Regions from separate parts of the Acidiphilium acidophilum genome, predicted to be linked through region 1. Evidence: predicted binding sites of a transcription regulator. Region 1 holds the regulator's gene; the other holds the start of a gene.
The links. The regulator LexA, encoded in region 1, represses DNA repair genes until DNA is damaged. The targets are predictions, from matches to a motif close to TGTTCTANNTANGTTC.
Positions count from the first base shown of each region.

Region 2: uvrA (excinuclease ABC subunit UvrA) is a predicted target of LexA. The motif match lies at 1,573-1,588, and genes of this name have one in related genera.

Region 1 is NZ_JAWXYB010000018.1:3,087,885-3,092,841, reverse strand. It holds gene SIL87_RS17355 (CBS domain-containing protein) at 1-307, opposite strand, end outside; gene pdxY (pyridoxal kinase) at 450-1,286, opposite strand; gene lexA (transcriptional repressor LexA) at 1,492-2,190, shown strand; gene SIL87_RS17340 (TerB family tellurite resistance protein) at 2,245-3,018, shown strand; gene SIL87_RS17335 (N-acetylmuramoyl-L-alanine amidase) at 3,015-3,686, shown strand; gene SIL87_RS17330 (EAL domain-containing protein) at 3,789-4,957, opposite strand, start outside.
Region 2 is NZ_JAWXYB010000018.1:1,469,553-1,474,509, forward strand. It holds gene aat (leucyl/phenylalanyl-tRNA--protein transferase) at 1-163, shown strand, start outside; gene SIL87_RS09620 (hypothetical protein) at 160-759, shown strand; gene ssb (single-stranded DNA-binding protein) at 768-1,298, opposite strand; gene uvrA (excinuclease ABC subunit UvrA) at 1,594-4,461, shown strand; gene SIL87_RS09635 (Uma2 family endonuclease) at 4,585-4,957, opposite strand, start outside.

The DNA of each region.
Region 1 (4,957 bases):
GGAGATGGCGGAAATGGCCGTCGGTCATCAGGGTTTCGGCCTCGAAAATGGTGGTGGACGGGGTTGCGGTGGTCGGCGCGCGGGTCATGAGCTGGCTGGTGACCATGTCGAGCGTGGCGGGACCGTTGGCGGCGAGGCTGCGGACCACGTCGCGTTCCGAAAGGATGCCGAGGAGATCCTGGTTGGCGGACTGAACGACCACCGCGCCGATGCGCTTTTCGGCGAGGACCAGCACGACTTCGCGGATTTTCGAGTCCGGCGGGACGGCGATCACGGAGACGGGTTTGCGTTTCAGCAGAGATGCCATTGTTGTCATCATCATCCTCCCAAGGATTGATGCCCGGAAACCCGGGCGGGCGCCGGCGAATTTCCACCGGAAGATATAGACTTATGAATATATGCCGGATGAGCGATCTGAATCAACAAAATTTCATCGCATGGCGCCGTTGTCATGTTTCCGTTGCGGTGGCGGCGGCGAAAGCGGCGGTCCAGAGGTGTTGGGCGGGGACGATGGCGAGTTCGTCGTGACCGCCAGACGCGGTGGCGGCGAGGAGGGCGGCACTGGCGGCGGCGGCGGCGGCGAGGGCGCGCCGGGCGTTGCGGTGGGGCAGATAAGCGGCGAGGAACAGGGCGGAGAAGGCATCGCCCGCGCCGGAAAAGGGGCGCGGCAGGGCTTCGACGGTGTGATGGTACGGGTTTCCGGCTTCGAGCATCAGGATGTCGAGGGTGCCGGGGGTGGTGTCGGTGCCGGTGAAGCCGGTGAGGATGACGAGGCCGGGGCCGAGTTGCGCCATGGCGCGGAAGGCGTGGGCGCGGTCCGGCACGGGCAGGCCGGTGAGGATTTCGAGTTCGAACGGGTTGGGGGTGGCGATGTCGGCGCGCGGCAGGAGGTGGGTGCGGGTGGCGTCGACCAGGGCATGGGGGACGTAGATCCGGCCGGAATCGCCCAGGACCGGATCGCAGAAGTAGAGCGCGCCGGGATGGGACGCGCGGGCGCGGGCGATGGCATCGGTGACTACCGGGACGGCGGCTTCGGCGCCGAGATAGCCGGAGACCACGGCCTCGCAGCGGGCGAAGGCACCGCGCGCGGCGAGGCCGGTGACGAGGGCGGCGAGGCGGGCCTGTTTCACCGGGCCGCCTTCGCTGCCGCCGTGGCCGGGATGGTGCGAGAGGATGACCGATGGCAGGGGCCAGACTTCGAGGCCAAGGCGGGCGTAGATGAAGGCGGCAGCGGTATTGCCGACGCTGCCGTTGAGAACCTGGGACTGGATCGAGAGGATGGCCATGGCGGCACTTGGCGGACCGGGCGGGGGCGTGGCAAGGGTAACCGATCGAGAACAGAAGGTGATTATTTTGCCGCGAGGCTCTTGACGCGACGCGGGTTCGATTCATAGAACATCATGTTAGCGCTTTGTTCCCGGTGGGGATGACGCGATGGTCCGGGCCGCAGGGGCGGTTCGGGTCGGTTCGGGGTTTTCGGACGAGGGAATGATGCTGACGCGCAAGCAATATGAGCTGCTGGTGTTCATCGACCAGCATCTGCGGCGGACCGGCTGTTCGCCGAGTTTCGAGGAGATGAAGGACGGGCTCGATCTGAAATCGAAATCGGGCATTCATCGATTGATCGGGGCGCTGGAGGAGCGCGGGTTTCTGCGCCGGCACAAGCACCGGGCGCGGGCGCTGGAGGTGATCAGGCTGCCGGCGGACAGCGTGCCGGCGGAGCGGGGCGATGCCAAATTCGCGCCGAATGTGATCCGGGGCGATTTTTCGCAGCGGTTCCAGGGCGCGCGGGCGGCGGCGGAGGTGGCGGCGGTGAGCCTGCCGCTCTACGGGCGGATTGCCGCGGGCCAGCCGATCGAGGCGCTGCGGGAGCATCAGGCCGAGATCGAGGTGCCGATCGCCTTTATCGGGCAGGGCGATCACTACGCGCTGGAAGTGGTGGGGGATTCGATGATCGAGGCGGGGATTCTCGATGGCGATACCGCGATCATCCGCAAAGGCGAGACCGCCGAGACCGGGCAGATCGTCGTGGCACTGATCGACGACAACGAGGTAACGCTGAAGCGGTTGCGGCGGCGGGGCAATTCGACGGCGCTGGAACCGGCCAATGTGCGCCACGAGACGCGGATTTTCCCTGCCGAGCGGGTGAAGGTGCAGGGGCGGCTGGTGGCGCTGATGCGGCGATATTGATACCGGTGCAGATCGCCCTTTGACCTTACGGGCCAGCCACCCGATATGGGGGGAATGGCAGTATGGGGTAAGGTGATCGGCGGCGTGGCCGGGTTTGCGTTCGGCGGGCCGGTGGGCGCGATTGCGGGGGCGGCGCTTGGCCACGCGGCGGATACCGGCGATCTCGGATCGTTCGGGGCGCGGCTGGGGCGGGCCTTGCCGCTCGATTCCGCGCGGCTGGCGGCCATGATCGGGCGGCGGGAGCAGGTGTTCGCGATTGCGGCGACGGTGCTGGCCGCGAAGCTTGCCAAATGCGACGGGCCGGTCAATCGCGCCGAGATCGATGCGTTCAAGCGGCAGTTCCGGATCGAGGACGCGGCGGTGCCGATGATCGGGCGGTTGTTCGATCAGGCGCGCAACGATTCGGCGGGGTTCGAGCCCTATGCAAGGCAGCTCGGCGAGAGTTTCGCGGATAACCGGCTTGCGCTCGAACAGGTGCTGGGGGCGTTATACGCGATTGCGCGGGCGGATGAGCCGATCAACGGGCGTGAGGCGGATATGCTCACCCGGATCGGCGTGGCGTTCGGGCTCGATGCGGCGGCGCGGGCGCGGGCGGAGAATCCCTCCTCCTACGCGCTATCCGAAGGCGATCCGTATGTCGTGCTCGGGATCGGGCGCGATGCGAGCAGCGAGGCGATCCGGGCGCATTGGAAACAGCTGATGCGGGAAAATCACCCCGATCAGCTCGCGGCGCGCGGGGTCCCGCCGGAATTCGCCGCACGGGCGACCGACCGGGTGGCGCGGATCAATGCCGCCTGGGACGATATCAAGCGCGAGCGGGGTTTGTGAGGTCGCCCAATCACGACGACCGGCCCGATGGGGCGGTGATCGATCATCTGGTGCTGCATTATACCGGGATGCGCAGCGGGGCCGATGCGATCGCGCGGTTGTGCGACCCGGCTGCGCGGGTTTCATCGCATTACGTGGTCGAGACCGATGGGACATTGATCGCGCTGGTGGATGAGGAGCGGCGGGCCTGGCATGCCGGGGTGAGCTATTGGCGCGGGGTGCGGGGGTTGAACGATCGCTCGATCGGGATCGAAATCGTCAATCCCGGCCACGAATTCGGCTATGTGCCATTTCCCGATGTGCAGATCGAAGCCGTGATCCGGCTGTGCCGGGGCCTACTCGAACGCCACCCGATTCCGGCGCGGAACATAGTGGCACATTCCGACATCGCGCCCGACCGGAAGCAGGACCCCGGCGAATTGTTTCCCTGGGCACACCTCGCGGCGCACGGCATCGGGTTCTGGGCCGATGACATCGGCCCACACGGCGATACCGCGACGGAACTCGCCGCGATCGGCTACGATATGGACCTGAAACACGACCTGGTGGTGGCGGCGTTTCAGCGCCGGTTCCGCCCGGCGCGCGTGGACGGACAGGTCGATGCGGAGACGGCCGGGGTTGTGGCGGCGGTGGCGCGGATGGTCAGTTATATAAAGCTTCCTGTCTGATGACCGTTTCAATCCAGGTGCGTTGGATAACGCCACCGCACCACCCTATCCCGCTTCAGAGCAACGGACCCTCAGGCCGGTATCACGGAAAACGCACAGATGTCATCGTGCTGTAAACAGTATCCGGTTAGGTAGCGGATGAAAATCATTGATCTCTTTGGTGGGCCTGCCGAACAGATAGCCCTGGACGTAATTGCAACCGCAGTCGCGCACGAATTGCAGCGTCTCGGGCGTGTCGACCATTTCGGCGATGGTCTCGATTCCCATGCGCCGGCAGAGCTCGGTCAGGGCCGACAGAAAAGCCCGCCCTTTCTGGGCTTTCTGGGCGTTCCGCACTGCGGACCCATCCAGTTTGACGACATCGACATCAAGGACCGACAGATATTGGAACGACGCCGCACCGGCCCCGAAATCATCGAGGCTGACCTGAAATCCACGCTGCCGTAGCGCCTGGATGAAGCGATCCGCCGTCTCCAGATTGGCGATCCGTGCGCTTTCTGTGATTTCAAACATCAGCCGTCCGCGGAGCCAGTCATTTTCCGCGAGCAGGTTTAGCAGCGCCTCGGTATAGGCGGCCTGTTCGATCGAATAGCCTGATACGTTGACCGCGATCCGCTCGCGCGCGTTGTTAAGCGGTCGGGTGAAGAGCCAGGCGATGACCTTGCGGACCATCGCGAGGTCGAAGGCCGCGATCAGGCCAAGCTCCTCGGCGACCTGAATGGTCGTGAAGGGTGATTCCTGATCCTGGGCCTCAAAGCGGCACAGCGCCTCGAAATGATGGATCCGACCAGTGTTGATCTGCACGATGGGCTGGAACACCACGGTGAACGATTGCTCGTTGATTGCCCGCTTGATGCTTCCGACCGTTATGACCGAATTCTGGAACGCGCTGCGCAGGTTGTTCGCCATCGTGCGCAGATCGGTACCGGACGCTGCACCGAAACGACGCAGCGTGTGCGTCAGGGCGAGTGCGAGATCCACCTCGGCCACCATTACGGTATCGATCGCGAGGGTCGAAGCATCGATGGTCAGGCCGATGCCGGCCGGGTCTGCGGCTCTGGTGATCGCCTCGAGCTGACGGATCAACTGATCGATCGGCGCCCCCGCCTCGTGCAGGAGCGAAAATGTGTCGTCACCGATCCGCGCCGCCATGTCTTCTTCGATCGATCGGGCCTTCAAAGCGGTGCCAACCGCTTCCAGCATGCCGTCCTGGCCAGCGCCCAACCTCTGGCGCAGGTCATGCAGGTCGGGCATTACCACCAGCGTGAGTT
Region 2 (4,957 bases), 1.6 Mb from region 1:
TCTCGCCCGCTTCGGCGCGCACGAAGTCAGCCGCGCCCACTATCACGCCCTGCTGGCCGAAGCGGTGGCGATCCCGGCGCGCTGGAACGCCGCGCTTGATCCTGCCACAATCATGCACGATATCGAGGCGATGCGTTCGAAGAGTTCCGAGGATTCGCCATGAATTTCAAAATCGCCGCCGCCGCGCTGCTGCTCTCCGGCGCGGCCATCGTGCCCGCCTTCGCCGCCCCGCGCCTGATCCCCGATCGCGATGCCATGGGCGTCTATCAGGTCACCCAGCCCGGCAAACCGACCCAGACCTGGCGGGTGCGCTACCAGGCCTCCAGCCGGATGCTCCGCGCCGTCAGCCTCTCCGGCCAGGCGACCGGCGTGACCGTGCTGCTCGACCTCGCCGCCGGCTCCGCCGATATCGTGGTCCCGCAGATGCACGCCATCGTCGCGGTTCCCGGCCTCTCGGGCGTGATCCACAAGGCGCTCGATCAGAACGGTGCCCATTTCACCCGCCTCGGCGACGCCACCATCGCCGGCCACCAATGCACCCGCTACCTGATCCTCAAACGCAAGGGTGACGGCTCGGCCTGCATCACCCGAAGCGGCATCGTCCTCGCCGCCACCGGCAAGGACTCGAAAGGCTCGGCCCAGGTCACCGCCCTGCAAATCGCCGAAGCCCCGCAGCCCCCGGAAGATTTCCAGCTCCCGCAGGGCTACTCCAACATCAACCTGCCGCCGCAGATGCTTGCGCAACTCCTCGGCGGCTGATCCCGCCCTCAGAACGGAATTTCATCGTCGAGATCGTTCCCCCGCCCGGAATCCCATCCGCCGCCACCGCCCATATTGCCACCGCCCATATTGCCACCACCGGTATTGCCACCCGTCGAACGCCGCGCCGGCGCGCTGCTTCCCCCGCCATAACTATCGCCACCGCCCGCCATCGCGCCGCCGCCCGTGGGCCGATCGAGCAACACCATCTCCGCGCCGAACCGCCCCAGCATCACCTCGGTCGTGAATTTCTCCACCCCCGCCTGATCGGTCCATTTCCGCGTCTGCAACTTGCCCTCCAGATAAAGCTTCGAGCCCTTCTTGAGATATTTCTCCGCCACCTCGGCCAACCGGTCGTTCATGATCACGACCCGATGCCACTCGGTGCGCTCCTGGCGCTCCCCGCTGGCCTTGTCGTTCCACGATTCCGACGTCGCAAGAGCCAGATTGACGACCTTCATCCCCGACTGCGTGGTCCGCACCTCCGGGTCCTTGCCCAGATTGCCCACCAGCGTCACCTTGTTCACACTACCCGCCATCGTCGATCCCCTATCGTGTTCCGTTCGCAACCCGTGTCACCGGTGGTCCAATGCGTCAAGCCAAAGAAAGGCCTTCTTTTTTGTGAACAAAAAAGAAGCAAAAAAAACTTCGTCAATTTGGGTCCGGTGCCAACAAAACCGCACAAGCCTATATAAATAAAAGTTTTTTGCTTCTTTTTTCCAAAAAAGAAGCGCTCGCTACCCTTTCTCGATCATCCCTGCACCGCACCATCCACCCCTTCCCACAGCCCGATTTTGCCGCCATATCTACCATGAACATATCGGAAACAAAAGCATGACCGGGTCGGGTTTCATCGTCGTTCGCGGCGCGCGCGAGCATAATCTGAAAAACGTCGATGTCCGCATCCCGCGCGACCAGCTCACCGTCATCACCGGCCTGTCCGGCTCCGGCAAATCCTCCCTCGCGTTCGACACCATCTACGCCGAGGGCCAGCGCCGCTATGTCGAGAGCCTCTCGGCTTATGCCCGCCAGTTCCTCGAACTGATGGGCAAGCCCGATGTCGACAGCATCGAGGGCCTGTCCCCCGCCATTTCGATCGAACAGAAAACCACCTCGAAAAACCCCCGCTCCACCGTCGGCACCGTCACCGAAATCCACGACTACATGCGCCTGCTCTGGGCCCGCGTCGGCGTGCCCTATTCCCCCGCCACCGGCCTGCCGATCGAGGCGCAGACCGTCAGCCAGATGGTCGATCGCGTCATGGCGATGCCCGATTCCACCCGCCTGCTCCTGCTCGCCCCCGTGGTGCGCGACCGCAAGGGCGAATACCGCAAGGAACTCGCCGAACTCCAGCGCCGCGGCTTCACCCGCGTGAAAATCGACGGCAAACTCTACGAAATCGCCGAAGTTCCCGCCCTGAACAAAAAAACCAAACACGAAATCGAAGCGGTGGTCGACCGCGTCGTGGTCAAGGAGGGCATCGAACAGCGCCTCGCCGACAGTTTCGAAACCGCCCTCGCCATGTCGGACGGCATCGTCTACGCCGAAAACGCCGATACCGGCGAACGCACCGTCTTCTCCGCCCGCTTCGCCTGCCCGGTCTCCGGCTTCACCATCGAGGAAGTCGAACCCCGCCTGTTCAGCTTCAACTCGCCCCACGGCGCCTGCCCGGATTGCGCCGGCCTCGGCACCGAAACCTTCTTCGACCCCCATCTGATCGTGCCGGACGAAACGAAATCCCTCGCCCAGCAGGCCATCGCCCCCTGGGCCAACGCCCAATCCCCCTATTACGACCAGACCCTCGCGAGCCTCGCCAAATTCTTCAAGGTCAAACTATCGACCCCATGGGAAAACCTGCCGCAAAAAATCAGGGACGCGATTCTCTACGGGGCAGGGGAGTCCGAAATCGCCTTCGAGTACAAGGATGGCGTGCGCGCCTACGGCGTCAGCAAATCCTTCGAAGGCGTCGTCCGCAACCTCGAACGCCGGATGCGCGAGACCGACAGCGTCTGGGTCCGCGAGGAACTCTCCCGCTACCAGGCCGACCGCCCCTGCAAAACCTGCCACGGCGCCCGCCTCAAACCCCAGGCCCTCGCGGTCAAAATCGACGGCGAAACCATCGCCGCCGTCTCCGACCTCTCGATCAGGGACGCCCGCATCTGGTTCGGCCGCACCCTTGAGACCCTCACCCCCCAACGCCAGGACATCGCGCGACGCATCCTCCGCGAAATCACCGAACGCCTGCAATTCCTCGTCGATGTCGGGCTCGACTACCTCTCCCTCGCGCGCGGCTCCGCCACCCTCTCCGGCGGTGAAAGCCAGCGCATCCGCCTCGCCAGCCAGATCGGCTCCGGCCTCACCGGCGTGCTCTACGTGCTCGACGAACCCTCGATCGGCCTGCACCAGCGCGACAACGAACGCCTCCTCGGCACCCTCCGCCGCCTGCGCGACCTCGGCAACACGGTCTTGGTGGTTGAGCATGATGAAGACGCCATCCGCAGCGCCGACCACGTGATCGACATGGGCCCACTCGCCGGCATCCACGGCGGCGAACTCGTCGCCGAAGGCACAATCGCCGAAATCGCCGCCAACCCCCGCTCCCTCACCGGCGATTTCCTCTCAGGCCGCCGCGGCATCGCCATCCCCGAACAACGCCGCGCCATCGACCCTGCCCGCATGCTCAGCCTGATCGGCGCGCGTGGCAACAACCTCAAAAACGTCACCGGCGCCTTCCCGCTCGGCGTCTTCACCTGCATCACCGGCGTCTCCGGCGGCGGCAAATCCACTCTGGTGATCGACACGCTCTACAAAGCCGTCTCCCGCCGCCTGATGGGCTCCGGCCAGGTGCCCCCCCCCTACGACCGCATCGACGGCCTCGACCAGCTTGATAAAATCATCGAAATCGACCAATCCCCGATCGGCCGCACCCCCCGCTCCAACCCCGCCACCTACACCGACCTGTTCGCCCCGATCCGCGACTGGTTCGCCGAACTCCCCGAAGCCCGCGCCCGCGGCTACAAATCCGGCCGCTTCTCCTTCAACGTCAAAGGCGGCCGCTGCGAAGCCTGCCAGGGCGACGGCGTGCTGAAAATCGAAATGCACTTCCTGCCGGACGTGTTCGTCAAATGCGACACCTGCAAAGGCAAACGCTACAACCGCGAAACCCTGGAAATCAAATTCCGCGACCTCTCGATCGCCGACGTGCTCGACCTCAACGTCGAAGAAGCCATGGCCTATTTCGCCGCCCAACCCCGCATCCGCGACCGCCTCGAACTCCTCCTGAAAGTCGGCCTCGGCTACGTCAAACTCGGCCAATCCGCCACCACCCTCTCCGGCGGTGAAGCCCAGCGCATCAAACTCGCCAAGGAACTCGCCCGCCGCGCCACCGGCCGCACCCTCTACATCCTCGATGAACCCACCACCGGCCTGCACTTCGAAGACGTCCGCAAACTCCTCGAAGTGCTCCACGCCCTGGTCGACACCGGCAACACCGTGATCGTCATCGAACACAACCTCGAAGTCATCAAAACCGCCGACTGGGTGATCGACCTCGGCCCCGAAGGCGGCGACGGCGGCGGCGAGATCGTCGCAGCCGGCACCCCCGAAGACATCGCCACCATCCCCCGCTCCCACACCGCCCGCTTCCTCGCCCCCCTCCTCGCACCCCCCATCCCCGAAAAACGCAAACGCCGACGGGCTTGAAGCGAAAGGGAGGGAAGGGAAGGGGAGGCAAGCACTTCTTTTTTGAAAAAAAGAAGCAAAAAACTTTTCGTCCTCGGGCTGATCGGCGCCCGGGCTGCATACCTAAACGAAATCAGGCGCGCCTTAGCGACGCGTGTTGAGCCGCGTCGTACGGTAAAACGCCATCAAAGGCGTCACATAACCGATGCTCTCCAAGTGAAGTTCGCCACTGGAAACAACCTCCGCCTGCTCCGGCCAACTGCCATCTGACCGCCGTCGCAAAACCTCCGCACCGACCGATACCGAAGAGACGACCAATATCTCACGCACGCTCGGTATCGACGCGTAGGCCCAGACGTTCGCCCAAGTCTCCCGATGATTGCTCGGCGATAATATCTCGATCAGCAACACGGGCGCACTCAACAGCGACCCGTCATCCCCACCCGGCGAACAACTCACCCCGATATCCGGCACTCGCACATTATGCGCACGCTCCAGATGCGGCGTAACCCCGGGC